4 regions of the Selenomonas sp. oral taxon 136 genome follow, and region 2 is predicted to be linked to each of the others. Evidence: riboswitches for the same ligand, from Rfam matches in the RefSeq annotation. Region 2 holds a riboswitch; each other region holds the start of a gene.
What was found. Region 2 has a riboswitch for molybdenum cofactor ahead of modA (molybdate ABC transporter substrate-binding protein). Riboswitches for the same ligand answer to the same signal wherever they lie in the genome.
Positions count from the first base shown of each region.

Region 1: linked by a shared signal. The riboswitch ahead of AXE86_RS00700 (FecCD family ABC transporter permease) and the one ahead of modA (molybdate ABC transporter substrate-binding protein) in region 2 are both predicted to bind molybdenum cofactor.
Region 3: linked by a shared signal. The riboswitch ahead of AXE86_RS09280 (TonB-dependent receptor) and the one ahead of modA (molybdate ABC transporter substrate-binding protein) in region 2 are both predicted to bind molybdenum cofactor.
Region 4: linked by a shared signal. The riboswitch ahead of AXE86_RS05370 (hydrogenase small subunit) and the one ahead of modA (molybdate ABC transporter substrate-binding protein) in region 2 are both predicted to bind molybdenum cofactor.

Region 1 is NZ_CP014239.1:144,487-151,766, reverse strand. It holds gene AXE86_RS00720 (FecCD family ABC transporter permease) at 1-243, shown strand, start outside; gene AXE86_RS00715 (ABC transporter ATP-binding protein) at 264-1,133, shown strand; gene AXE86_RS00710 (ABC transporter substrate-binding protein) at 1,126-2,073, shown strand; gene AXE86_RS00705 (TonB-dependent receptor plug domain-containing protein) at 2,156-4,126, shown strand; molybdenum cofactor riboswitch at 4,292-4,447, shown strand; gene AXE86_RS00700 (FecCD family ABC transporter permease) at 4,530-5,534, shown strand; gene AXE86_RS00695 (ABC transporter ATP-binding protein) at 5,534-6,319, shown strand; gene AXE86_RS00690 (ABC transporter substrate-binding protein) at 6,407-7,280, shown strand, end outside.
Region 2 is NZ_CP014239.1:818,645-825,924, reverse strand. It holds gene AXE86_RS03800 (sulfate/molybdate ABC transporter ATP-binding protein) at 1-932, opposite strand, end outside; gene modB (molybdate ABC transporter permease subunit) at 929-1,600, opposite strand; gene modA (molybdate ABC transporter substrate-binding protein) at 1,597-2,403, opposite strand; molybdenum cofactor riboswitch at 2,397-2,527, opposite strand; gene moaC (cyclic pyranopterin monophosphate synthase MoaC) at 2,540-3,058, opposite strand; gene AXE86_RS03780 (molybdopterin-binding protein) at 3,298-4,326, shown strand; gene AXE86_RS03775 (molybdopterin molybdotransferase MoeA) at 4,337-5,542, shown strand; gene moaA (GTP 3',8-cyclase MoaA) at 5,687-6,682, shown strand; gene AXE86_RS03765 (MOSC domain-containing protein) at 6,690-7,280, shown strand, end outside.
Region 3 is NZ_CP014239.1:1,940,123-1,947,402, forward strand. It holds gene malQ (4-alpha-glucanotransferase) at 1-2,714, shown strand, start outside; molybdenum cofactor riboswitch at 2,778-2,927, shown strand; gene AXE86_RS09280 (TonB-dependent receptor) at 3,016-5,028, shown strand; gene AXE86_RS09285 (Rossmann-like domain-containing protein) at 5,110-5,895, opposite strand; gene AXE86_RS09290 (ABC transporter substrate-binding protein) at 5,975-7,036, shown strand; gene AXE86_RS09295 (FecCD family ABC transporter permease) at 7,033-7,280, shown strand, end outside.
Region 4 is NZ_CP014239.1:1,110,070-1,117,349, forward strand. It holds gene hypB (hydrogenase nickel incorporation protein HypB) at 1-66, opposite strand, end outside; gene AXE86_RS05350 (hydrogenase maturation nickel metallochaperone HypA/HybF) at 71-409, opposite strand; gene AXE86_RS05355 (heavy metal-associated domain-containing protein) at 411-653, opposite strand; gene cybH (Ni/Fe-hydrogenase, b-type cytochrome subunit) at 726-1,409, opposite strand; gene AXE86_RS05365 (nickel-dependent hydrogenase large subunit) at 1,423-3,336, opposite strand; gene AXE86_RS05370 (hydrogenase small subunit) at 3,333-4,421, opposite strand; molybdenum cofactor riboswitch at 4,735-4,889, opposite strand; gene AXE86_RS05375 (hypothetical protein) at 5,202-6,203, opposite strand; gene AXE86_RS05380 (M23 family metallopeptidase) at 6,218-7,138, opposite strand; gene AXE86_RS05385 (DUF4446 family protein) at 7,260-7,280, opposite strand, start outside.

The DNA.
Region 1 (7,280 bases), 670 kb from region 2:
AGTGCGGCGGGGATGCTCGGCTTCGTCGGACTCGTTGTGCCGCATATTGTACGTCTCCTCACGGGGGCAGATTTTGACTATCTGCTGCCGGCGGCAGCTCTGTGGGGCGCAGCACTGATTACGGGGGCAGATGCGGCAGCGCGGACGGTGTTTGCGCCCGTCGAGATCCCCGTCGGCGTATTTATGTCCTTTCTTGGCGCGCCGTTTTTCCTTTACCTTTTGAAGAAAGGCATGAAAGAGTGATGGGAGAGGAGGCTATGCAGATGGAGTGCAGCGAGATGGAACAGAATCAATGGGAGAAGAAGGGAACTAGCGAGCAGGTCATCCTTTCCGCAAAGGAGCTTACGCTTGGCTATGGGAAGACAGATATTGTGCGCGGGGTAAGCCTCACCATACATCGTGCGGAGATCGTCACAATCATTGGGCCAAATGGTTCAGGAAAATCGACCCTGCTCAAGGCTCTTGCGCGGATTCTGCCGCTGCGCAGCGGCAGAATCGAACTGGCAGGTCAGGATATATGGGAACAGCCTATGAGGAAAGTTGCACAACGCATTGCCTTTCTTCCACAAAGTGCGGATTTGCCGGCCGACATCACCGTGATGGAGCTCGTACGTATGGGGCGTTTGCCGCATCGTGGCTTCTGGGATGGTTTTTCCAAAACAGATGCCGAAGCCAGTGAATCAGCACTTCGGCAGACGGGACTGCTGCCCTTTGCTGCGCGGCCGCTGACCGCGCTCTCCGGCGGTGAGCGGCAGCGTGTACGGCTTGCCATGGCATTGGCACAGCAGCCGGAGATTCTCCTGCTCGATGAGCCGACAACGTATCTCGATGTTTGTCATCAGCTTGCTTTGATGGAACTCGTCGAACGTTTACACGATACGCTTGGGCTCACTGTTATCATGGTGCTCCACGATCTCAATCAGGCCATGCGCTACAGCAGTCATCTCGTTGCACTCGCCGATGGCCGTGTGATGGCGGATGGTGTGCCGGAGGACGTTTTTACCTGCGATCTGGTGCGTAATCTTTATGGCGTTGATAGCCTCGTGCGGGATATGGAGTTTGCGGGGCAACGCACACGGCTATGCTTTCCGCAGTGCGTAGCACGGGAGAAGAGAGAGGTTTTGTATGCGTAAAATCATCGTCATTCTTGCAGCACTCTGCATGATTGCTGCGGCCGTATTCGCACTCTGGCCGAAAGAAAAGGAGGTGTCGCAGCCGACTGAACTGACGGTGACGGACAGCACGGGGCGCGAGGTGTCCATTCCTGTCCATCCAAAGCGTGTTGTATGCCTCAACGCATCCAATCTGGATCTGTTCGTCGCGGCAGGAGGTGCAGATGCTGTTGTTGGGAAACCGACATCTCAGGCACTTTCAGAGGAGGTTCAGGCGGCAACGGCCTCTGCCGAAGAGGTTGGCATCATTCATCAGCCGGATCTGGAGAAGATCCTTTCTCTACAGCCGGATCTTGTCATCGGTACCAATGTGCCCTTTCATACGGATCTTGAAGGGACGCTCGGTGAGGCAGGAGTCCCCATTTACATCCGTGCTCTTGATGATGTTCCCTCTCTCTATGAGGCGCTTAGATTTTACGGCAGTCTGACAGGGAGTGAGCAGAGGGCAGAGGAGGCAGTCGCTTCACTTCAGGAAAAAATGGCCGCAGTAGAGCAGCAAGTGAAGGGAAAAACACCACCGAAAAGCCTGCTCGTATTTGGCGCACCGGACAGCTTTAATATGGGGACAGGAAGGTGTTTTACCGGCGGACTCATCAACATGCTCGGCGGCGGCAATATCGCAGATGCGGCAGAGGAAGACGGTGCATACGCACCGCTTTCGATGGAGTTTGTCGCGCGGGAAAATCCCGATGTTATCTTCATTATCGTCCATGGTCCGACCGAAACATTGGAGCCGAAGATGCGTCACGATCTGCAGGAAAACCCTGCATGGGCAGATGTTTCTGCCGTAAAGAGAGGACGTGTCTACGTCCTGCCGTATGACCTCTTTGCTGTGAATCCGGGCATACGTGCGGCAGATGCGCTGCAGGTGCTCGCAGATGCCATGTATGCAGAGGACTAGGACACGCGCTGTATCGCCCAGCACGGTACGCGTTGCCCTGTTGTCGTTTTGTTATTAATTGTTTTAGAAAGAGAGCTTCTACATGATTCATTCACTTATGAGAAAGAGAAATGCCTTGCTGACCACTGCCGTACTCAGTGCGCTCTCCCTGCCGGCCTATGCAGCTGATGCAGATGCAGATTCGCTGCAGGTCAAGACAGACCCCATCGTTGTCACCGCATCGCGTACCGAACAGCTGCTGAGAGAGTCACCTGCCTCTGCGGAGGTCATTACACGTAAAGACATCGATCGGATGGGAGCGGAGAATCTTGCTCAGGCACTCCGTTTGGCTGTTGGCATCGATATACGTGAGAACGGGATGGTCGGCAATCAGTCTGCCATTCGCGGGCTTAGTACGAACCAGACACTAATTCTCATCGATGGGCGAAGGATCCGTACCGAGGATACGAGTCAGACGGCGAATTACTATGAACTGCAGCGCATCAATATGGACGATGTTGATCGTATCGAGGTCGTGCGCGGTGCAGCAAGCTCGCTTTACGGTGCGGATGCACTTGGCGGCGTCATCAACATCATCCGAAAGACACCAAAGCAAGACAGCGTGAGTGTCTTGACGGACTGGACAACGCGGCAGAAAGACGGCGGCATCCGCGTGGAACGAAAGAAGAGGGGGAAGTGGGCGCTCTCGTCGAGCTTTAAGATGACGGATATCCATGAGCGCGGCACGAACGCGGCAAGCAATATGTATGGGGATAAATACTTCTTCAATATCGATGGACGCATGGAACTTACAAAAAATAAACGAGTGGATGTGTTTCTCGACTATCTGCGTGAGAATCTCTATATGAAGGATTCGGCGACGCAGGGAACGGATTACAATCATGACCGTATTTCTACGGGGGTAACGCTGTCCGGAGAAGACAAACGCGGAAGCTATGACCTGCGGGCGTATTATACGTATTTTAACAAGGATCAGAATACGCGAAACCGTCTTACCAGCGCGCTTTCCAGCTTCGACGTGATGAAATTCAATTCCTATATTTTGGACGGGAAACGCAGTGTGCAGCTCGGCGACAATCATCTGGTGACCTTTGGCGGCGAATATCGTGTGGAGGATATGGAGAGCACACGGATTCAAGGCGCGGGGACGCTCGTTCGAGAAGGCACCACCAATCACCTTGGCGACAGCACGATGAAGTATGCTGCGCTCTATCTGCAGGATGAGTGGTGCATCAGTCCCAAATGGCTGCTGATTCCCTCTGTTCGTTGGGATTATAACGACACGTTTGGTACAGAGGTGACGGGAAAACTCGGCACGACGTATCAGCTCAGCAAGAATACGCGCATCAAAGCAAACGTCGGGACAGCATATCGTGCTCCGACTGCAAGTGAGCTCTACTTTGACTGGCAGCATACCCCCAATGCCGCGATGGTGGTACATATCCACGGCAATCCGAATCTACAGCCCGAGAAGGCACTCAACTTTGATTTGGGCATTGAGGCAGAGCGAGGGAAGCACTTTGGCAAACTGACCTATTTCCACAACAAGGTCGATGACCTGATCAATATCAATACGACGCTCACACCTGTACCTTTCCCGACATTCCATATGTTGGCAAACGGCGTCTATGAGAACGTATCGAGTGCGACGATGCAGGGCATCGAGGCGGAACTTAGGCGTCCTCTGGGTGCGGGATTTTCTCTGCGCGGAACATACACGTATCTTGATGCGCGGGATGACACGACAGGGAAGCGGCTGGAGGGGCGGGCCCGCCATACGGCAAGCCTGCAGCTCAGCTATGAGAACCCGAAAAACGGGATTGATGCTATCCTGTGGAATGACTGGACAAGCGGCTATCGCTACTCAGAGCAAGTCGGCAGGGCTTCTGTATCGCGTGATGCCAATCTCAGCCTTATGAATTTTGTCATTCGCAAGAAGTTCAGCGACCGCTTTAGTGCCTATCTCGGCATTGACAATATTTTTGACAAATCGAGCAATGCACTTGCCTCCGACGGGCGCATTTGGCGCACGGGGGTACGCATGACATTCTGATGAGACAAGGGCATTCACACATTGTGACAAAAACACTGCCATCTGTCAATTTTATCATTGTCTTCATGCGATTCTCATGTTATACTAAGCGAACAATTTGAGAAATCGCTGATACGATGAGGTGTGCCAGATCGATGGTTGTGCCGAATAGATCAGTGCTTTCTTACGCGCTATGTTTTTCGAGCCGCCGTACCTGTGGCGTATGCTATGGTGCGTCGGCCTGATCGCGGAATCCCGCAGATCACGGGGGAAGGTATGGAAACGTCCTTCCCTGCCCGCAGACTTTTGTCTGCATTGCAAAGGAAAACCGGCGGGATGGCTGCTCTTTTTGTGTGCAAATCCCCGGATTTCCGGGGATTTTTTGTTGTCTTTTGGGGATTTTGAAGAATAGGGAAGGGACTTTATGGGGCAGTATCCTCGTATGATGGCGGTGGGGCTTGTGCTTGCCGCAGTGTTTTTTATCGTGTCACTTTCAGTGGGGCGGTTCTACGTCCCGTTCGATCAGGTGATATTAATTCTTGCATCGCATTTCATCAATCTGCCAATTACATGGGATGCGTCCATGTATAACGTCATCATGGAGATTCGTCTGCCGCGCGTGCTCGGCGGGATTCTTGTCGGTATTTCGCTTGCCGTGTCGGGCGCAGCGTATCAGGGTGTCTTTCGCAACGATCTCGTCTCGCCCGATCTGCTCGGTGTCTCGCAGGGCGCGAGCGTGGGCGCGTGTCTTGCGATTCTCGCGCATCTGACGCTCGGCGGCACGGCGGTCACGGCATTTCTTGGCGGCATCGCGGCGGTGACGATGACCCTCATGCTGCCGAAACTCGTGCAGAATCGCTCACGCATTGTGCTCGTGCTCTGCGGCATTATCGTCTCCGGATTTATGGCGGCGGTGATCGGGCTCCTCAAGTATCTCGCCGATCCCGATACGGAGCTCGCAGATATTGTCTATTGGCAGCTCGGCAGCCTCGCGAAGGTCTCATGGGATAGTCTCTCCTACGTGACGCCGATTATCCTGCTCACGCTTGCGGGGCTGATCGCAATGCGCTGGCGCATGAATGTGCTGTCGCTCTCGGATCAGGAGGCGGCGAGTCTCGGCGTGAATGTGCAGCGCGAGCGTCTTGCCGTGATCGCGCTCGCAACCCTGCTGACAGCATCGGCGGTGTGCCTGAGCGGAACGATTGGCTGGATCGGTCTCATCCTGCCGCATCTGGCGCGAATGCTGGTCGGCGGCAATCACGCGCATCTCCTGCCCGTAACGGCGGTACTCGCCGCGTCCTTCCTGATGCTCGCCGATCTCCTCGCGCGTACGCTGACCTCTGCGGAGGTGCCGCTCGGAATTCTCTGCGGCTTCGTCGGCACACCGTTCTTTGCGTGGATTCTCTACCGCCAGCGGAGGTATTTCTGATGGAGCGCGCAATGCTTTGGCTCGACGACGGTTCGTTTCGCTATCGCACGGACGCGCCGTACATCTTCGAGCATATTTCGTTTTCGATCAAGGGCGGTGAGGTGCTCGCGCTCCTCGGGCGCAACGGTGTCGGCAAGTCAACGCTCCTCGCGTGCCTGATGGGATTTCAGGAGCTGACGCAGGGACGCATCTATACGAACGGGCAGAACATCTATGCGATGTCGCCGCGTGAGCGCGCGCGGGAGATCGCGTTTGTGCCGCAGATCATCAGCGCGGAGAGTTCGTTTACGGTGCGTGACTATGTGTCCTTCGGCGCGACGGTGCGCACAGGGATGTTCTCCGCGCCGAGCAAGGCGGACTATGCGCAGACGTATGCGATTCTCGAGGAGCTCGGCATTGCACACATTCGCGACCGCCAGTGCAGGGAGCTCAGCGGCGGGCAGCGGCAGCTGGTCGCCATCGGACGCGCACTGCTTCAAAATACGAGGCTGATCCTTATGGACGAGCCGACGGCAGCACTTGACGTGCGCAATCAGGTGCTCGTCCTGCAGACCATCGATAGCTTGCGTGCAAAGGGCTACGGTGTCGTCTTTACAACGCATCTGCCCGAGCAGGCACTGCTGCTGAACAGCCGCGTCGCGCTCTGTTTCGGCACGCATATGGATTTTTACGAATCCGTGGACGAGGTGCGGGCATCGCATCTGGAGGAGCTGTACGGGACGAAGCTGAGCCTTTTCCACAGCGACAATGTGCAGCGTACGGTCTGTGTGATCCCACGGCTGTAGGAAATCCGCAGTGTATGTCTCTCGGCGTTTTCCGTGGGAGCTGCTCTGCTTTAAAATAAACAACATCTCTATGAAAGGGTGGATGGTATGAAGAAAAATCTCATTGCGCTGCTGGCCCTCGTTATGATGGTCATGGCACTGGCAGGCTGCGGGACGGAGAACGCCGCGCAGGGCAAGCAGGACGCGACGCGCACGGTCACGGACATCGACGGCACGGAGGTCACGATTCCCGCGAACGTGGAGCGCATCGCCGACCTCTGGCACGCGAACAATCAGGTTGTGCTGCTTCTCGGCGGCGCGGATAAGCTCGTCACAACGACGAAGAATGTGCAGGGGCTCCCATGGTTCGCGCAGGTCTATCCGCGTATCGCGGAGATCTCCGCGCCGGTCAAGGGCACGGATGTGAACTGGGAAGAGGTTGAGAAGGAGAAGCCGCAGGTCGTGCTTGCAAGCAGCAAGGAGCAGATCGAGACGGCACGCAAGAACGGCTATACGGCGGTGCGTGTCAACTTTGCGACCTATGACGGGCTGCGCAAGGTTGTGAAGATCACGGGCGATGTGCTCGGCGGCGACGCGCCGAAGAACGCAGAGACGTACCTCTCCTACCTCGACGAGAAGACGAAGTTCACGGATGAGCGCACGAAGAAGCTCAGCGATGCCGACCGCCCCGTCGTGCTCCACATTGTCGGCGGCGATGACCTCTTCAAGGTGGACGGCGTGGAGACCATCATTGACGAGTGGATTCGCTACGGTGGCGGCAGGAATGCCATCACGGCGAAAGGTCCGCAGATCAAGACCACCATCGAGGAAGTCCTCAAGGCGGATCCCGACATCATCATCATCGGCGGCACGCAGTCGGCGAAGGGGATCGAGGCAATCAAGAACGATCCGCAGTGGTCGAGCCTCAAGGCGGTCAAGAACGGGCGCATCTATGCGAACCCCGTCGGTACGTTCAACTGGG
Region 2 (7,280 bases):
GCACCATCGGCGAAGCGAAGCATGACGATCATGCTGAAGGTGCTCTCGATGATCTCTGCGATCTGTGCGGTGAAGACGTTCTCGCCGTCTTCCTGCACGGGAACGAAATAGTGTGCGCGGATGGCGATATGGTGCGCATCCGTCACATCGTCTGTGACCGCGAGCGTGATGCCCCAGTCGGTCGCCTCGATGTGTGCCGCGTCGAGGCGGCGGGCGGCAGAGATGTTCTTGCATCCTGTGAGGCGTGCACCTGCACACGTACCGGGACTGCGGAAGAGCTCGTGCCGATCCATCGGGGGTGTGAGCTGTCCGCGGTCGACGGTCGCGATCTCCTGCGCGATGCGAAATGCCTCGTCGCGGTCATGTGTGACGAGGATCGCCGCGATGTTCTGACCCATGAGGATCTCGCGCAGTGCGGTTTCGATCTGCCACTTGAGATGGGTGTCGAGTGCGGAGAGCGGCTCGTCGAGGAGCAGGACATCTGCGCCGCGCGCGAGGATGCGCGCAAAGGCAGCGCGCTGCTGCTGTCCGCCTGAGAGCCCTGCTGGGTAGGCGTTTTCGAGTCCGTCGAGGGAGAAGCGCGCCACGTTCTCGGCGAGGATGCGTTCCTTTTCCTCCTGTGATCCGTCCAGTGCAAAGATGATGTTCTCGCGGACGGTCATATTCGGAAAGAGCGCGTAGTTCTGAAAGAGGTAGCCGACACTGCGCTCCTGCGGCGGGAGGTTGACTCCTGCACTGCTGTCATAGAGCGTGCGGCCGTTGAGGATGATCTGTCCGCGATCCGGCGTCTCAAGCCCCGCGATGCACTTCAGCGTCATGCTCTTGCCGCTGCCCGACGCGCCGAGCAGGGCGAGCGTCGTATTCGTGAGCGTGAAGTTCGCGCAGAGCATGAAGTCACGCAGGCGTTTTTCGATGTTGACGACGAGGTTCATTCACGCACCTCCCGTTTGAGGTAGAGATTCATCGCACCGATAAAGAAGAGCGAGAACAGGGAGATGATGACTGCCCAGCGAAAGGCGAGGTCGTAGTCGTTTGCCTGCACTGCCGCATAGATGGCGGTGGACATGGTCTGCGTGCGTCCCGGGATATTGCCCGCGAACATGATGGTCGCACCGAACTCGCCGAGGGCACGGGCAAACGAGAGAACGAGCCCTGCGAGGATGCCGTGCCGTGCATTCGGCAGGATGATGCGCCAAAAGATGCGTCCGTTGCTGACACCGAGCGTCTGCGCCGCATGAATCATGCTGCTGTCGAGTGACTCGAAGGCACCGCGTGCCGTGCGGTACATGAGCGGAAGACTCACGATGACCGCCGCGATGACCGCCGCACGCCACGTAAAGACGAGCGGCAGGTCGATGGAGAGGAGGGCGCTTCCAATGGCACTGCGCTTTCCGAGAAAGAGCAGGAGGAAGAACCCAACGACGGTCGGCGGCAGGACGAGCGGCAGAGTAATCACAGCATCGGCAATGGTCGCCGCAATATGGCTGCGGATACGCAGCACACCGTAGGCGAGCCCAATACCGACGAAGAAGGTGATGACCGTGGCAAGCCCTGCGACCTCAAGGGAGATGAGCAGCGGGGAAAGTGTTTCGTCCATCATTCTTTCACGGTGAATCCGTATTTCTCAAAGACCTTGGCAGCCTTGTCTGTCTGGAGGAAGGCGAGGAATTCCTTCGCCGCCATCTCGTTCTTGGAGTCCTTCAGCACGGCGGCAGGATAGACGATGGGCTTATGCGTGTCGGCAGGGGCAACGGCGGCGACCTTCACCTTGTCCGAGATGGCGGCATCCGTCGCATAGACCACGCCGCAGTCCGCGTCGCCCGTCTCGACCCATGCGAGCACTTGACGCACATCTGAACCGTAGACGGCACGCGCCTTGACCTGGTCGAGGATGCCGAGCTTCGTAAATACCTCCTCGCTGTACTGTCCGACGGGGACGCCCTTCGGCTCACCGAGGGCGATGTGTGCAACCTGCGGGTCGAGCACTGCCTTGAAGTCGGGCAGATTCAGCTTGCTGTCCTTCGCCGTGATGAGAACCACGTCGTTGACGAGAAGATCGACGCGCGTACCGTCCGCAAGGAGCTTCTTCTCGTCGAGTGCATTCATCTGCTTCTGTGCGGCGGAGACGAATACGTCGGCGGCTCCGCCGTTCTCGATCGCCTGCTGTAGGGCGCCGCTGCTGCCGAAGTTGTAGACGATATGAACCTCTTTGTTGTTCTCCTCGTACATCGCGCCGAGTTCCTTCATCGCGTCCGTGAGGCTCGCCGCCGCAGAGACCTGCAGCTCGATGGGGCTCTCCTGCGGCGTCTCCATCTTGTTCGCGCTGTTGCCGCCGCCGACGCAGCCGGCGGTGAGCAGTGCCGTGCCCGCCAAGAGGGCGGTAAGTGTCTTTTTGATGTTCATGTGATGTTTCTCCTTTGCGAATGGGAGGTATGTCCGTTTCCCGACATACCCTGTGACGATATGCGTCAGGCAGAGTGCCATAGATGTTTCCTTAGACGTGCTCTGCTCGGAGAGGGTGAGGGAAAAACCCTCCTTCTCAGCGGACGAATGTGCCGCTCTTGCCGCCGGACTTACGCTCGAGGCGGATGTCTGTGATCTCCATGCGCTTGTCGATCGCCTTGCACATGTCGTAGATGGTCAGCAGCGCCGTGCTCACGGCGTGCAGTGCCTCCATCTCCACGCCCGTTTCGCCTGTGACCTTGACCGTCGCCGCGGCATATACCGCATGGCGCGGCACCTCCTCAAGCGTGAAGTCAATGCTGCACTTGGCGAGCGGCAGCGGGTGGCAGAGCGGGATCATGTCCGCGGTGCGCTTTGCCGCCATGATGCCTGCGATGCGCGCGACACCAAGGACGTCGCCCTTTTTTGCCGTGCCTGCCGTGATCGCCGCATAGACCGCTTCGCTCACGCAGATCCGTCCACTCGCGATGGCCTCGCGATGCGTCTTGTTCTTGCCGCTGACGTCGACCATGATGGCGGCACCGCCTGCATCGAAATGCGTCAGTCCTGTTTCTGGCATCGATATCCTCCTTTCTTCTTGAAATAATTTTATCATAGCGGAATCGGCAGAGAAAATCAATTGTGTTTCTCTAACATTAAATGAATCTATCTATAATTTAGGAAAACTCATAGAGGTTATTTATTTTTTGTGGTATAATCAATAATAGATATTCATAATTGAGAATCGTTTTATGTGATATAATTTAATTTGTGCCGTGACGGCGGTGGATGGAGTGCTTTATAGGAGAGTGACGGCACTTGCGGAATGCCGCCGAATCAAGCGGGGAGAGCAGTATGCGTGAGGTTCGTGTTCAGGATGCGGTGGGGATGGTGCTCTGCCACGACATTACAGAGATTGTGCGCGGGGAACGAAAGGGCGCACGCTTCCGCAAGGGCGATGTGATCCGTGCGGAGGATATTCCCGTTCTTCTGCGCATTGGCAAAGAGCATATCTTTGCCTGGGAGGACGATCCGAATCTGCTGCATGAGAACGATGCGGCGGCGATCCTGCGTGATGTCTGTCAGAATGAGCACATGGCGGCGAGTGAGCCGAGCGAGGGCAAGATAGAGCTGACCGCGACGACGGCAGGTGTGTTCGAGGTGAACGAGGATGCGCTCAATGCCGTCAACGACATCGAGGATGTCATGATTGCGACGATTGCGCAGCACATGCCTGTCAAGGCGGGGACGAAGCTCGCGGGGATGCGCGTGATCCCGCTCGTCATCGACAAGGCGGTGATGGAGCGGGTGCGTGAGACGGCGGGCACTCAGCCGATGCTGCGGATTCTGCCGTATCAGAAGATGAAGGTCGGCGTGGTGACGACGGGCTCTGAGGTGTTCCATGGGCGCATCAAGGATACGTTCACGCCCGTGATCGATACAAAGCTGCGCGCCTTCGGGCTGAAGGTGGATGAGCATCGCCTTTCGGATGATGGGACGGAGCACACGCGTGCGGCGATTGAGGAGCTGCTCGACGCGGGGATGGATATGGTGCTCTGCACGGGCGGCATGAGCGTCGACCCCGATGACCGCACGCCGGCGGCGATCAAAGCGACGGGGGCGCGCATCGTGACGTACGGCGCGCCTGTGCTGCCGGGGGCGATGTTCCTGCTCGCCTACTATGAGAAGGATGGGCGGCAGGTGCCGATCATGGGGCTGCCGGGCTGCGTGATGTACTCGCCCGCGACGATCTTTGATATTATTCTGCCGCGTGTCGCGGCGGGCAGCGCGTGGACGCGGCAGGAGATCACGCGCCTTGGGATTGGCGGGCTCTGCATGGGATGCAAGGTTTGCCACTATCCCATTTGCCCGTTCGGAAAGTAAGGAGAATTCCATGCAGGATATCGAACTTGAACAGGCAATCGAGGTACTGCTCGCACATGCAGTACCCGTCGCGGAGACGGAGCGCGTTCCCTTGCTGGAGGCGGTGGGGCGCGTGGCGGCGGAGGATGTGTACGCAGCGTTTGACAATCCGCCGTTTGACCGTTCGCCGCTCGACGGCTATACCTTTGCGTCGGCGAGCACGGCGGACGCCTCGGCAGAGCACCCTGTGCGCCTGTCGGTGATCGGCGAGGAGTGCGCGGGCGATTTTTTCGCCGGCGCAGTCGGCGCGGGCGAGTGTGTCCGCATCATGACGGGCGGCGCGATTCCGGAGGGCTGTGACTGTGTCGTGCGGCAGGAGGATGTGCGCGAGGAGGGGGATGCGATTTTTGTTCCCTTTACGTCGCAGCCGTTCGAGAACTACTGCTATGCGGGCGAGGATATCAAAAAGGGAAATCTGCTCGTGCGCCGGGGACAGCGCATCCATGCGGCGCAGATTGCGGTACTCGCGAGTGAGGGTTATGCTGCGGTATGTGTCCATCGGCGCGTACGCATTGCCGTTGCCAGTACGGGCGACGAACTGATGCAGCCCGGCGAGCCGCTGCGTCCCGGCAAGATCTACAACAGCAATCTCTACCTCCTTGCGGGACGCCTGAAGGAACTCGGCGCAGAGGTGACGGTGGTCGGCTCGGTGCCTGATGATGTGGAACGCGCGGCGGAGGTGATCGCCTCCTATGCGGATCGTGTGGATCTCTTTCTCACGTCGGGCGGCGTCTCCGTGGGCAAGAAGGACATCATGCACGGCGTTGTGCCCGCCCTCGGTGCGGAGCGGCTGTTCTGGCGCGTCTGCATGAAGCCGGGCGCCCCCGCCATTGCCTATACGCGCGGCAGCATGCTCGGCATCGCGCTCTCAGGCAACCCGTTCGCCGCCTATGCGACGTTCGAGCTGATGGCGCGTCCGGCGATTGCGCGGCTTGCGGGCGAGACGGATGTGATCATGCCGCGCCGCCGTGCCGTGCTCGCCGATGCGTTCCCAAAGCCCTGCCACGGACGGCGTTTCCTGCGTGCACGCATGGAGGCGGATGGGCGTGTCTCGCTGCCCGATCAGCACGAGTCTGGTTCGCTCTTTTCGGCAGCGGGCTGCGACGCGTTTGTGGATGTGCCGGCGGGGACGCCGCCGCTCGCGGCAGGGGCGGAAGTGGATGTTGTGATTCTCTGACGAAGCAGTGCTGTGGTGATGTTCTGCAGCAAACCCCGGCGAAGCAAACGTGCACTTTTCCCGTTTGCTTCGATGCATCAACTTCTGCCTTTCACGTCAACGTATAGGAAAAAGATAGAAAGATAGATAGATAGAAGGTTCATCATGCAGGATCAGTTTCAGCGGAAAATTGAATATCTGCGCGTTTCGGTGACGGACTGCTGCAATCTGCGCTGCCGCTACTGTATGCCGGCGCATGGGGTCAAGAAGCTGCGCCACGCAGATGTGCTCACCTATGAGGAGATCCTGCGCGATGTGCGTGTGCTCGCGGCACTGGGCGTTCGCAAGGTGCGCCTGACAGGCGGTGAGCCGCTCGTGCGGCGTGACATCACACGCCTTGTGCGCGGGCTGAAAGAGATCCCGGGCATCGAGACGGTGGCGCTCACGACGAATGGGGTCCTGCTCGGCACGATGATGGATGAGCTGCTGGATGCCGGCCTCGACGCAGTGAATCTCAGCCTCGATACACTCGACGGCGGGACATTCTTCTCCATCACGCGGCGGCCGATGTTCGGCGCGGTGATGGAGGCACTCACGCGGCTTGCCGAGGAGGAGCGCCTCACGGTCAAGGTGAACTGCGTGCCGATCATGGGCGTAAACGACGAGGAACTCGCCGCGCTCGCTGCGATTGCCCGCACACATCCGATTGATGTGCGTTTTATTGAGCTCATGCCGATCGGCTGTGCGCGGACGGAGAACTATCGCGGCGTACCGATGGATGAGGTGCGCGCGCGGCTGAAGGATGCGTTCGGCGCACTCCTGCCCGTGGGGGAGGCGGCACATGAGGGCGCGGTGCCGAAGGGGCCCGCCGCCTATGTGCGGCCTGCCGGTTTTACGGGAACCATTGGCTTTATCGATGCGATGGAGCACAAATTCTGCCATACGTGCAACCGCGTGCGCCTGACGGCGGAGGGCTTCCTGAAGCTCTGCCTCTACAGCAGTGCGGGGCTTGACACGCGTGCACTGCTGCGCGGCGGAATGTCGGATGCACAGCTCGCGGATGCCATTGCCCATGCGGTGTGGCAGAAGCCCGAAGAACATCATTTTGAAATCGATCAGGAGACGCGCGATCACCGCGCCATGTACCAAGTGGGAGGCTAATACGGATATGGGAGAGATTCGGGCGCTGTGCATCAGTGAGAAGCGCGGCACGGAAAAACAGGCGACAGACCGCGCCTTCTTTATTACGGAATACGGCATCGACGGCGATGCCCATGCGGGCGACTGGCACCGACAGGTGAGCCTGCTTGGCCTCGGCGAGATCGAGGATTTCCGTGCGCGCGGTGCAGATGTGGCGTTTGGCGCGTTCGGCGAGAACGTCGTCGCCGAGGGGTTCCGCTTCAAGGAGCTCCCCGTGGGGACACGCCTGCGCGTGGGACAGGTTTTTCTTGAGATCACACAGATCGGGAAGAAGTGCCACAGTCACTGCGAGATCTTTCACCGCGTCGGCGACTGCATCATGCCGCGTGAGGGCGTTTTTGCCCGTGTTCTGCACGGCGGCTGGGTAACGGTCGGCGATACGCTGGAGATCACGACGGAGAAGATCCCGCTCGACGCCGCCGTCATCACGGCGAGCGACAAGGGCTCGCGCGGCGAGCGTGAGGATGCGAGCGGCGCGGCGATTCGTGAGATCCTGACGGCGGAGGGGTACGATGTCGCGGGCTACAGCATCGTGCCCGACGAGCGTGAGGAACTCGAG
Region 3 (7,280 bases), 1.1 Mb from region 2:
TCGTCGCGGCAGCACGCGAGCGCGGCATCCGCATCATCCTCGACGGCGTATTCAGCCATACGGGGAGCAACAGCATCTACTTCAATCGACGGAAGCAGTATGATTCGATTGGCGCATATCAGTCGAAGGAATCGCCGTACTACTCGTGGTATCGTTTTCGCAATTTCCCGAATGAGTATGACTGCTGGTGGAATTTTGACACCCTGCCGAACGTCAACGAGACGGATCCGTCCTACATGGACTTCATCATCACAGGGGAGGACAGCGTCCTCCATCACTGGATGAACGAGGGGATCGCAGGCTGGCGTCTGGACGTCATCGACGAGCTGCCGCCGACCTTCTCCAAGACCTTCTTTGCCGAGCTCAAGAAGCGCAGCCCCGATGCGGTCATGATCGGTGAGGTCTGGGAGGACGCGTCGAACAAGGTCGCCTACGGCACGCCGCGCGAGTATCTCTCGGGTAACGAGATGGACTCGGCGATGAACTACCCGCTGCGCAGTACAATGCTGGACTTCCTGACGGGGGCGGCAGACGGTGCGCTGACGGTGCGGCGCATGGCGAGCCAGATCGAAAACTACCCGAAGGAAAATCTCTACGCCATGATGAACCTCATCAGCAGTCATGACGTGCAGCGTGCCATCACCATCCTCGGTGATGTCCCATACTACGAGGGCATGCCCGCAATCGAGCAGTCGCGCGTGCGCATGACGCTCGATCAGGCGATGCTCGGTATCCGCCGCCTCATCATGGCGACGCTCTGGCAGATGACCTATCCCGGCGTGCCGAGTGTCTACTACGGCGACGAGATCGGGATGCAGGGGTTCAAGGATCCGTTCAATCGCCGCCCCTACGACTGGGAGCATGGCAATCTCGAGATCCGTGACTGGGTAACACGCTTCATTGCTGTGCGCAACGGGAACGATGCACTGCGCACGGGCGACATCCTGCCTATCTACGGGGCGGGCGACGTCATCGCCTACGCGCGCACGATCCGTTCGGGCTACGACGTGTTCAATGAGGAGAAGGAGCCCGGCATCTTTGTCGTGGCGTTCAACCGCAGCCGGACGGAGACGCTGACCGTCGATCTCGACGTGAGCGACTTTGCCTGCGGTGTGTTTGAGGACGTCTTTAAGCCCTCGCGCACCTACGAGGTCGAGCGCGGACATCTGCGCGTCCGCATCCCACCGCTCTTCGGACTGCTCCTGCGCGAGCGACAGGAGGAGCAGAGATACGAGCGCAAGGCGGGCATCCTCCTGCATCCGACCTCCCTGCCCTCGAAGTACGGTGTGGGCGACTTCGGCAAGGAGGCGTACCGCTTTGTTGACTTCCTTGCAGATGCGGGGCAAAAGGTTTGGCAGATCCTCCCGCTCAGCCCCGTCGGAAGCAGCTACTCCCCCTATCAGTCCATCTCCGCCTTTGCGGGGAACTTTATGCTCATCGACCCCGAGCCACTGGCTGCGCGCGGCTGGCTGAAGGAGAAAGACCTTTTCCTGCCATACGAGGCGAACTCGGGCTTCATCAACTTTGATCGCGTACGCACGTTCAAGAAGGAGATTCTGGAAAAGGCATTCCGCGCCTTCCGCGCACAGGGGGCGGCAGATGCGGATTACCGTGCGTTCTGTGAGAAGGAAGCATACTGGCTTGAGGACTATGCGCTCTTTCACGCGGCGAAGAAGGAGTACGGCGGCGCGGCGTGGACGGAGTGGGATGCAGCGATCAAACGCCGTGACCCTGACGCACTCCGCTCGCTCCGTGAGCGGCAGCGCGATGCGATGGAGCTTGACTACTTCAAGCAGTACGTCTTCCATACACAGTGGAACCGCCTGCACGACTACGCACGCGCGAAGGGAATCGAGATTCTCGGCGATATGCCGATCTTTATCGCGCAGGACAGCGCGGACGTCTGGGCGCATCAGCACCTCTTTGACCTGAACGAGGACGGCACGCCGCACACCGTCGCGGGCGTACCGCCCGACTACTTTGCCGTGAACGGGCAGCTGTGGGGGAACCCGCAGTACAACTGGGACGCCATGGCGGCGGAGAAGTACGCATGGTGGAAACGCCGTTTCCGTAAACTGCGCGAGCAGGTGGACATCATCCGCATCGACCACTTCCGCGGATTCGAGTCCTATTGGTCGGTGGACGGCAAGGCGGAGACCGCGCTTAACGGCACGTGGCTCAAGGGCCCCGGCAAGGCATTCTTCGACGCGATCGAGAGCGACCTCGGCAAACTCAACGTCGTTGCGGAGGATCTCGGCATCATCACGCCCGACGTGGAGCGCCTGCGTGACGACTGCGGCTTCCCCGGGATGCGGATCGTCCAGTTCCTCATCGCAGGCAGCAGCTCGGGGCGCATCGGCTTCACCGCGCCCGAGAACAGCATCGTCTACACAGGGACGCACGACAACAACACCACCGTCGGCTGGTACAGCCGCGACATCGACGAGGTGCTGCGCGAATCGCTCGCCAACCTCGTGGGGACGACTTCCGACCGCCCGCGGACCATCTGTCAGCGTCTCATCAAGGCGGCGTATGCCTCACGTGCCCGCATGGCGATCATCCCCATGCAGGACATCCTCGGGCTCGACGAGCGCGCACGCATGAACACCCCGGGCACCGTCGGGCTCAACTGGCGCTGGTGTCTCAAGAAGGACTACCTCCTCGAGATCGACCCGCAGAAGTTCAAGGCACTCTGCGTGCGCTATCGGCGGTGAGAATAGGGGACTGTTAGAAATGGATTGACAGGATAAAAGAATTTTAGTAGAATTAAACAGAAAATTACATACGTTTTCCGAGCAAAAATATCCTAAGGGCTTATGCCTATGGTATTGCGCCTGAGCAGATACATGGCTGTGTGTCTGTTCACAGGGCCGTCGCAGAAATGCGGCGACCTTCCCGTATTGAAAAGGAGAACGATGAAACAGGATGACTCTGAGTGTGTTCTTGCAGAGACTGTTTTTCGTGCGGTCAGTACGGGGAACAGTCTTTTTTTGTGCAGGAATAGGAGAGGTATTCATGAAGCACAGCAGAAAACATTCAGCGGTATTTGCCGCGGCGGTCGCGGCAGGATTTGTCTTCCTCCCGCATGCGTATGCAGCGGATGCGGACTACACGACGGATACGGTCAATGTCGACGCGGACGGCGTCGACAAGTATCTCGTGACGACGAACACAATCACGGAGCAGGAGATCAAGGAGCGCGGCTACCGCGACCTCTCCGACATCCTCTCGCAGGTACCGGGGATCTATATGGCACCTGCGTCAAAGGACAGCAAGATGGTGCGCGTCCGCGGTGCAAGTTCTGACCAGACAAAGGTCTATATCGACGGCATTCCCGCATTCCCACTCAACGGTATTGTATCGAATGCCGCATCCGATCTCTCGACCATCTCCGCAGACAGCATCGCGAAGGTTGAGATCATCAAAGGACCGGGACCGGTGCAGTACGGCACGGACTATAAGGGCGGCGTCATCCTCGTTACGACGAAGGACGGCAGGGGGCCCGGAAAGTTCCGTGTGAGTGTTGCGGGCGGCTCGAATCACACCTTCGACACGAAGCTCGGCTACAGCGGCAGCGATAAGAACATCAGTTATGCCGTCAATCTGTCAAGGCATTATTCTGCAGGCTATCTGGAGAATCAGACAGATAAGAAACTATATTTTGACGGCAAGATTCGGTTCAAGACGAGCAATAAATCCTCATTGACATTGAACGGCTACTACTCCGATATGGACAGAGAAGTTCCGGAGTCTGTTGATCCAGCGACAGGCCAGTATGTTGCGCCACGTGGACCCAGATGGTCGGTGCAGGCAGGAAATCATATAACCACTAATCATGTAAAGAATAACAATGCGACGGATTGGCACTTTAAGGGGTTCCGTCAATCCAATATTGCCCTGCGGTATGAAAGCAGACCGAATGATATATGGCAGTATGATGTTAAGTATTACCACATGATCGATGAGAACAATCTTTGGGTGCGTAATCTGCTCGCGACGGAGGGCGGTTCTCTTCCGTTCTTTACGCATGGGGCACCGCAGTGGTATCGCAGTGGATGGTTCTCGCGCGGCAACGGCGTCGAGGCGAACGCATCTGTTGCGTATAACAGCAGAAACGTACTGAGTTTTGGTGCGAAGTATATAAAGCTCAGTTGGAATACGGATGAAAACAATACCTCCTACCGCCGTGATGGCAATGATGCACGTAAAAGCTTCTATGTTGAGAATGCATGGAGCCCGAGCAGCAGGACGCGCCTGACACTTGGCGTTCGCTATGAGGGGGTAAGGCAGGATTATATGGACAATAAATCGACGCCGAAGACAAGCTCCTATGCACATGCGACAGACCCCGTCTTTAACATCACACATGATGCAACGAAACGCGATACGGTTCGTTTCTCGGCAGGGCGCTCGCATGTGTTCGTCGGTTCCAAAGATGCGGCAGGCAATATCCGTAATGGTTATCCCGTTCCAAAGCCGGAGCGCAACAGCAGCTATGAACTTGGCTGGAAGCATAAATTTAGTCCAAAATCTGACCTCGATGTTTCCTATTTCCGTACAGAGGTGAGGGATCGCCTTACTTTTGTGACTTTTGGGAATGATCGTGTCTTAGGAAATGTCGATAAGACCCATATCCGTGGACTGGAACTTGCCTACCGGCAGACATTCAGCCCGAAGTTCTCGGGATTTGCCAACTATTCGTGGATTCGTGCCGAGGATGAGAGCAAGGAGAAGACAACGATTGCTTCGGGACTCCCGACGCAGATGTTCAACTTTGGTGTAACCTACCGCGAGGGAAAGCTGCGCTCGACGCTCCTTGGACGTGCGATGCGTGCACGTCTGGATACGCTCGGCAGACCGACTAGTGCCGGATACTTTGCAGCGGATCTTGATCTGCGCTATGAGCCTATCGCGGATATGGGTGTATTCCTGCGCGTCAATAATCTCTTTGACACGGATTACCAGTATAGCTGGGGAAGCCCTGCCGATGGAACGAACTTCCTGCTTGGCATGGATATGACCTTCTGATTGTTCAATGAAAAACAGAGTTGCCATACGGATAGCGTACGGCAACTCTGTTGTGTTGTTTGGGATCGCTGATCGGTCTGTTTATCGTCCGCCCGAATGCGGCAGAACGTCCGCCATTTTCCCGCAGCATGCGATGTCGGTCTCATAGCCGAAGTGGACGAGGTCGGCAGCGAGTGCGGCATCTGTCACGGTGAACCCCGAAAGCCCGTCTGCTCCGTAGTCAAAGAGGCATGGGTGCATCGGCACGGACGGGCCGACGATGACGGTCACAGCGTTCGCTGAGAGCTCCAACAGGCGCGGCATGGTCTTGTTCGCGAACGTCGCCCCCGTCATAAAGACGTAGTCCTGCTGCGGCAGGAGGAACTCTGCCGCCTCGGCGGGGTAGTCGCCCCACTCAGGCTGCATCTCGAGGATGGAGAGGTCGCAGATGGACTCCCATCTCTTTTGAAAGTTCGGGAAGTGTCCGATGACGGCGACCTTCTTCCCGCGAATCTGCTCCGTATAGAGGGTGAACGCCTCGAGCTTCTTGCGCTCCTCCGGTGTCGCAGCAGATGCGTCGTCACCGTGAAATCCTTGCATCGCCGCCACCTTTGACGGCTGATTGTAGTAGGCGTTGATGGCAGCGGCGGCGATGGCTGCCTCCTGCCCCTGCCACGAGCGGACGTATTCGCCCGCCTCGCGCAGGGAGCAGCCGAGAAAGCTCTCCTTGCGCAGGCGCGGGCGGCTGTAGGCGGGGATCGTCATGCAGACGCCGACCAGATCGCCCGCGCGCACGAATGTCCACGGACGGCTGACGGCGTAGTCCTCGATGTAGATATCGTCAGGCAGACCGTTGATGATCTCATCGTACAGATTCCAATAGTTCAAAAAAATACCTCCATTCGATGTCTCTGTGTTCATAGGATAGCACAGGGATGCGGAGGTTTCAATGCGAAAGGAGATGCTGATGAAGAAAAGAAATATGCTGCTCGCCCTACTGCTCCTGCTCCTCGTCCTGCTCGTCGGCTGCGGACAGGAGGCAAAGGAGGAGAGTGCACCGGTTGCAGATACATACGCGTTCACGGACTCGGCGGGGCGCACGGTTGAGATTCCAAAGAAAATTGACCGCATCGCCCCGTCGGGCGGGCTCGCGCAGATGGCACTCTTTGCGATTGCCCCCGATAGGCTCGTCGGTGTCTCGGGGCAGTGGAAGGACACCGTCCTCCCCTTTGTGGGAGATCAGTATCGTGACCTGCCCGTCCTCGGCCAGTTCTACGGGATGAAGAATTTTAACAAGGAGGCTGTGCTCTCAGTCAATCCGCAGATCATCATCGACATCGGCGAGAAGAAGTCGACCATCGTTGAGGATATGGATCAGATTCAGGAGTTGCTCGGCATCCCCGTGATCTTTATCGAGGCGCGTCTCGACAATACTGATGAGGCGTACCGTACGCTCGGCAAAATCCTCGGCCGCGAGGCAGAGGGGAATGCCATTGCCGACTACTGTCAGAAAACGTATGCGCGCAGTGCAGAGCTCGCTGAGAAGATAAAAGACAAGCCCCGCGTACTCTATCTCGGCGGACCGCTCGGGAACATGGCGGTCGCGTACGGTTCGTTCCATGCGCAGGTTCTTGATCTGCTCGCGGACAATGTTGCTGTTGTCCCCACGCCTGCTGAGGGCGCAATGACACAGGTGTCGATGGAGCAGGTGCTCACGTGGAACCCCGATGTGCTGATTCTCGGCGCGGAGTCGGAGCCGGATCTTACGATGCTTCCGTGGCGGGAGATGCGCGCCGTTCAGGAAAAACGCGTCCTGCGCGTGCCGGCAAAACCCTACGACTGGATGGGGCGGCCGCCCTCGGTCAACCGCTTTATGGGACTGTCGTGGCTCGCTGCGCGTCTCTATCCACAGGAGTCCGGCATCAATCTGCATGAGGAGATGAAGATGTACTATCATCTGTTCTATCACTATGACCTCAGTGACGCCGAGTGCGATGCACTGCTGGCACAGGATCGTGTCGTACCATGAGCCGCATTTCACCGCAGTATAAGCTCACCGTCCTGCTGCTCCTGCTCGTCGCGCTCATCTGCGTGTCCTTTCTCCTCGGGCGTTACGCCGTCCGTGCCTCCGATGTGTTCGCGGCGTGCCTAGGTTGGCTGGGGCTCGCGCCGACGGTGCACGGCGGTGCTCAGGTCGTGATGGAGCTGCGACTGCCGCGCATTGTCGGCGCGGTTCTCGTCGGGGCGGCGCTCTCTGTCTCGGGGGCGGCATA
Region 4 (7,280 bases), 290 kb from region 2:
CGCCGCGTTCTCCGCCGCCGCCGTATCGTTGCGCCCCAGAATGTCTGCTTTTACAACTACTTTCATTGCTCTATTCCATCTCTATATAATCCACGCGCATCTCGCGGCCGCCGATGATCTCCATTCCGCCGCCGCAATGGGGGCAGAGGTAGTCCTGCGGTCGGATGTGCTGCTCCCTGCCGCAGTCGTGACAGCGCCCTGTGAGGGGGACGCGCTCCCACGTGAGTACGGCGTCTGCCGCGATCGTGTCCGCCGTAAGGGAGGAAAAACACAGCGAAAGCGCATCGGTCTCCACGCCCGACAGTTCGCCGAGCAGGAGGCCGATGCGCTCGATGCGCGCTGCGCCATTTTTCTGTGCATAGTCCAGGGCAATATCCAAAATGCCCTCGGCAATCGCCATTTCGTGCATCTTAGAGCTCCGCCGAAAGCCCATGTGCGGCAAATTTACTGATGAGCTCCGTCATCTTCGTCTTTGCCGGGTCATAGTCCACGGTCGTCTCCCCATCATGCGTGTGGATGTGCACGTAGAGGACGCCGGGCAGCCCCAAGAGCGCCTTCTCCACCGCGGCGGCATTCTCCTCGGTGTAGCCCTTCACAAAAAACTGCAAATGCGTCGTGCTCTCTGCGAGCCCGCAGCCGCATTCTTTACACATAGAAAACTCCTTTTCTGCAAACGGGAGCAGGAACGTCTTCTGCGCCCCCGTCGCCGTTATCCTATCCCAAACCTACTCTACGTCGGCGGCATCTGCCGGGGTATGGCGCAGGAGCTTCGAGCCTGCGAACATGCTCGAGACCTCTGCCTCGCCCTCCATGAACTCAGCGCGGATGACCATGTAGAAATGGCCGATGGCAAAGAGAATGATCGCCCATGCCGCATAGTGATGCACATAGTGCGAGATCATCTCGCCGCCGAGCACGCGGTTCACCCAGCCGAAGAGCGTCCCGCCGATCGCAGACGGCTCCGTCATGTAGTACATGGCAAAGCCCGTCAGCACCTCGATTGCCACGAGCACGTAGAGCCCTGCGTACGATCCGCGTGCGAGCGGATTGCGCAGAAACGGCTTGTGCGTCGCCTTGATCAGCATATAGTGCTGCGCCACTTCCATCGTGTCCGTGTAGTACTGCTTCTCCCAGAAATGCGGGAAAAGGCGGTCGCCGCGATTGATGATAAAGCCGTAGACGCGGCCGATGAAGCCCGCGCAGAATGCAAACGCCGCGATGAAGTGGACGTTGCGCGTCACATTCATCAGGAGCGGCGACGCATTCGGCTCCGCATAGAGCATCGCAGGCGGCTTCGTGATGAGGAAGCCCGTGATGAAGAGCACGATGATCGCAATGACCATCAGCCAGTGGAAGATGCGCAGAAAGGGACTAAAGAGATAGTACTCCTTGCGTACTTCTTGTTTCATGCGGTTCGCCCCCTTATTTATCGACGCTGACGCCCGCGTATGGATCGGTCGTCACAACGCGGATCTTCTCCCCCTTCGCGTTGAAGAGGTGGGTCGAACACGCCATGCACGGGTCGAACGAGCGGACCGCCTTGACGATCTCAAGCGGCTTGTCTGCGACCTTGACGGGCGTATCCATCATCGACATTTCGTAGGCACCGTGTCCCTCGGCATCGTCGCGTGGGCAGGCATTCCACGTCGTCGGGACGACCGCCTGATAGTTCGCGATCCTGCCGTCCTTGATGACCGCCCAGTGGCTGAGCGCGCCGCGCGGTGCCTCGTAAAGGCCGACGCCTTTTGCCTCCTTCGGCCAGGTCGATGGATCCCACTTGTCGTTGTTCACTACGCGCGTATCGCCGCTCTTGATGTTTGCGACGAGCTTGTCGAAGAAATACTTGCTGATCTCCGCCTGCAGCTGTGCATCGAGCGCACGCGCCGCCGTGCGTCCGACCGTGGAGGGCAGCCATGCCTCGACCGGGACGTTCAGCACCTTCGTCACGGCATCGATCTGATCGACGATCATCTGCTCTGCCCACGTCAGGTCACCGAGGAGGCCCTGCTTTGCCTTCGTGTAGAGGACGATGTAGCGTGCCAGGGGGCCGACCTCGCAGAGTTTGCCGCGCCATTTCGGCGTCTTGAGCCAGGAGTACTTGCCCTGCTCGTTGAGCGCCTTCCACTCGGTCTTCGTGCCTTCCTTCGGCTCCGTGTAGTGCGGGGTCGTCTCGCCCTCCCACGGATGGAGCGCCTGATCGTCGCCGCCCTTGTACTCGTACCAGCCGTGCTCGACGCTCTCTGCGACGCCGTCGGCATCCGTCAGATCCTTCTCCGTAAAGTCATAGACCTTCGCATTCATTACGCCCGAAGCGAAGTCCTCGACGACGCCGTTGCAGCGCACGAGGAGGTTCTTGAAGAAGTCGCCGTTCGTCGCACCTGAGAACGGCTCCTCGGAGAACATACCGAAGGCGAGCACGCGCTTTTTCGCGAGGCCGCCGCCCGAGGTGTAGCCCTTCTGGACGTAGAGATGTCCGATGGCGAGCACGTCGGGGAGATAGTAGTCGTTCATCATATGGCGTGCCTGATTGATCGAATGGTCGACGATCGCGAGACGCGCCGCATTGATCGGCGCGTTGCCGTCCTCCATTGAGATGGAGCAGGGCATGCCGCCGAGCACATAGTGCGGATGCGGGTTCTTTCCGCCGAAGACGACGTGCGGAACGACGAGATCCTTCTGCTTGTCTAGCATCTCGAGGTAGTGCGAGATCGCCATGAGATGCACCTCGGGCGGGAGGAGCTGATAGTCCGGATGATCCCACCACTGCGCGGAGAAGATGCCGAGCTGACCGCTGTCGACGATCTTCTGCACCTTTGCCTTGATCGCGGCGTAGTAGTCCAGCGATGCGATCGGGAAGTCGTGCGGGTAGGCGTCCGTGTCAAATGCCGCCGGTCCACGGAAGGGGAGGCGATAGGTCTGGAGCACCGTGTTCTGGAGTGCCGCCGTCGCCGCCGGATCCGCCTTCAGTGCCTCGAGCGGGCTGACCCAGTCAAGCGCGTGGAGGTGGTAGAAATGGATGATGTGATCCTGATGCCCGAGGCACGCCGCAATGATGTTGCGGATGTAGTGCGCGTTCTTTGGGATCGTGATGCCGAATGCGTCCTCGACGGCACGCAGACAGCCGAGCGCATGAGAAGATGTGCAGACGCCGCAGATGCGCTGAATGTATGCCCATGCATCGCGCGGATCGCGGTCGTTCATGACGAGCTCAAGGCCGCGCCATGCCGTGCCGGAGGAGATGGCATCGGTGACCTTGCCCGATGCCTCGTCCACCTGCAGCTCAACGCGCAGATGTCCCTCAATACGGGTGATTGGGTCTACAACGACGTGTTTCATTCATGCACCTGCTTTCCCTCTTTTTCGAGCTGCTTCTCATGGCATTTCTTCTGTACAAGGCTCGCTCCGGCGTGCGCCGCAACACCGACTGCCGTTGCGACGGCAAGGCCTGCGCCGACCATGTCGACATCGATGCCGTTGTACTCCGGCAGACGCTTCGAGAACGGCGCCTGATCCCAGAAGTTCGCGTTGCTGCAGCCAATGCAGGGTGCGCCCGACTGGATGGGGTACGAGAGCCCCTGATACCAGCGCAGATTGCCGCAGGAGTTGTACGTCTCGGGGCCGCGGCAGCCGAGCTTGTAGAGGCACCAGCCCCCCTTTGCACCCGCGTCGTCAAAGCGCTCGGCAAACATGCCCGCATCGAAGAACGGACGGCGGTAGCAGGTGTCGTGAATGCGGTTGCCGTAGAACTGACGCGGACGTCCCTCGCCGTCAAGCGGCGGCAGTGTGCCGAAGAGCGCGACGTGCATGATGACGCCCGTCATGACCTCGGGAATCGGCGGACAGCCGGGCACAGCAATATAGGGCTTCGCGCCGATGAGGGAGCGGATCCCCCTGGACTCCGTCGGGTTCGGCGCAGCGGCCTGGATGCCGCCCGCCGTCGCGCACGTGCCGTAGGCGATGACCGCCTTTGCTCCCTCCGTGACGTGCTTCAGCGTATGCTCGAAGGAGTGACCGCCCGACATGCAGGTGCAGGCGTGCTCCCCGATGGGAACCGCGCCCTCGACGGCAAGGATGTACTCGCCATGATACTTCTTGATCGTTTCCTCGAGATGTGCCTCGAACGCCTCACCCTCGCCGGCGCAGAGGAGATGGCTGTATTCGAGCGCAATCTCGTTCAGCACGAGATCCGATGCGAGCGGTGCGCCCGAGCGGATGAACGACTCATCGCAGCCCGTGCACTCATGCCCGTGCAGCCAGATCACAACCGGCAGCGGCTTCGCCTCGGCGGCCTCGACGACCTTTGAAAGGTTATCCGTGCTCAGCCCCATGAGCGACGTGAGGGTCACGCAGCCCTTGAGAAAATTCCGCCGGCTGAAACCTTTTGCGAGATATGCCTCCCACAAGCTCTCCCTTTTGTTCACATTATGCCTCCTGTCTCCATGGAAGACTGCCGTCATGCCAAACACCCGCATCCATCCCGCCGCGATCGGCACACAGACACCTTTGCGAGCAGAACGACAGGGCGATTGACAACAGAAACTTGCGTCAATACTTCCCACACATCAGATATATAAAGCCAATCCCGCGAAAGCCAGGGCCCCTCCGTACAAAATAATAAAGGAGGAACCGTCCGACGCACCCGAGGGCACGACAAACAGTCCCTCGTAGCAGACGAATCCAAGGGATATTTTGCATCAAAATATCCTCTCCTCGCCCTTGCGCGGCAATGTTGTCGTTTCCTTTTCAAGGGAGCGGGTTTTCTGCAGGAAACCGCGTTCGGAAGGGAGGCTCCGGCATTTCTGCCGAAACCCTGTGCACTGCAGGGATCACTCCCTGCGGCGCAGGCGCAGCATCATAGGCATCGCCCTTAGATGCTTTTGCTCGGAAACCGAGAGGTACAATGTACCTCTATACCTATGTAATTAATAACAGTTTAACAGAGTGAAAACAGCCTGTCAATATGCGAAAATTATTCTCATCACATGTTTGAGTTATACTTGTTTATTATAGTTATAGAGTGATCCATTCGCGGTGTATGGATGCTGTATCTGCAGTTAAGGAAGCACTGATAAATTCGGCACAGCCATCTTAGGGAAGTACCGAGAGACTGTTTTATCAGCGATTCCTTAATTCGATCAAAAAAGGGGCGCATCCCTCCCGGCATCGGTGATGATGCACATGGGGAGATGCGTCCCTCGCTGTTATTTCTTTCGGCGCAGTTCCTGCCGTACGGCGTCGCGCTCTTTCTCCGTCATGGTGTTTGCGCGGATCACGGCACGGTGCCCCTCGCGGCTGCTCTCCGTGATGAGTGCGCTATTCCCGTCGTAGGCGAGGATCTCGTAGGTGCTGATGGCGTCCTTTTTCGGGCTGAGCACGCGCCGCTGCATGGTGTAGCCGAGGTGCTCGTAGTCCGCATTCTTCATCGCCTCGGCGAACTGTGCCCGACCGAGGTTGTTGTAGAGGATGAGCTGCCAGTAGGAGACGGAGCCGTCGGCGTTGCGCTTCATGCGGCTGCGGTCAAAGAACCAGCCGCGCCGCTCGTCGCCCTCGATGAAGACCCAGTCGCCGTCCTTCAGCGTGATGGGCTCGATCGCCGTCTCTTTGCCGTATGCCTCGCGCTTTGCCGCATCAGCAGCGGCAGCGGCATGCTTTTTCTCAGCTTTTTTATCCGCTGCATCTGCCTTCTTTGCAGGCTCTGCAGACACGGCGGAATGCCCTGCACCGTCCGTCGCTGCGGCGGCTGGCGCCTTTTCCTTCACAGGTTCTTTGACAAGAACGGCTTCGGCCGTCCCTTCCCCATCAGCCGTTTCTTCTGCCGTCTTCGTCTTCGTCTTCGTCTTTGCCTCCGCATCTCTCGCCGAGGTGGCATTGGTCTGCGGTGTCTGCTCTGCTGGAGCGTTCTCTGTGCCGAGCTCATCCATCTCCGCATCGAAGGCATCTTCCTGCGTGCGCTGTTCCGATGCCGCACGGTCCTTTGCCGCGGGCTCCGCCGTGGTCTGCGCCCTGTCTGTCGTCTTTTCCGTATCCACTGTCTCCTGCGCATCTTTTGCGGCAGATGTGGTGCGCTGTTCTGACGCGGCAGCGTCTCCATGAGACTCCTCTGCCGCCATGACGACATGGATCTCCGTCTCCTTCTCGGCGGCCGTCCCGCTGACGGGGAGGAGGAGGATTCCTGCGGCGAGCAGGCAGGTGATGGATTTCATAGTGTCTCCTTTGCTTACAAATACGAGGTCGGGTTAACGGGCTGTCCGCTGAGGCGCACCTCGTAGTGCAGATGCGGTCCTGTGGAGTGCCCCGTCGAGCCGACATAGGCGATGATCTGTCCGCGCCGCACGCGCTGTCCCACCGTCACCACGACCGCCGAGGCGTGTCCGTAGCGTGTCGAAACGCCGCTCCCGTGATCGATGTCGACCATGTTGCCGTAGCCGCCCGCGTTCCAGCCCGCGATGGTCACGACGCCGTCCGCCGTCGCGACGATGGGTGTTCCCATCTCGGCGGCGATGTCGATGCCCTGATGGAACTCCGCGCCGTTCCAGCGCAGTCCATACCCTGAGCTGATGAAGCCGTCCGTCGGCCAGCCTGTCGGGGTGGTGACGGGTGTATCGTCACCCAGGAAGGAGGATGCCCCCGGCACATCCTTCTGCATCATGGCGGCGAGCTGTCCGATGGAGGTGCGGCGCACTGCGGTGCGTTCCTCAAGCATCGTAAGTGCCTCGCCGACCTCATCGGTGGTGAGTGTGTGCGGTGCGCCGCCTGTCGGTGCCGGTGCGGCATCTCCTTCCTGTACCGCGCTGTCCGTCTCCGCGGGCGGTGCGCCGACGAGTGCGCGCAGCCCGTCCTCCGTACGCTGGATGGCATCGACCTCCTGCCCAAGCGCGGAGGCCTTTTTCGCGATCTGGCGGATCTGCTCCTGCTGGATGCGGTTCGCCTCGCGCAGCTGTGCCGTCTCCTCCTCGTGGAGGTAGGCATGCGTGAGGGTGTAGATGGAGAAAATCGAGCCGACAGCGACGAGTGCCGCCCCCGCGCCCACGCCCATGGCGAGCAGGCGCAGGGCGCGCAGCGAGAGGCGCACGGTGTGCGTCGTGTCCGTTTCCCGATCCACCAGCTGCAGTTTATAGCGTGATTGTTCTTCGCTCAACGCGTCCCCCTCTTCCCATCGAGATGTTCCTGTCCGATCCCTATTTCCCTATTTCCCTATCCTATCCAAAGAATATGAAAACCTGCTGTGACACAGCAGGTTTTTGTCCGTTGATATCTTCTCAGTACTGGATGGGCAGCGG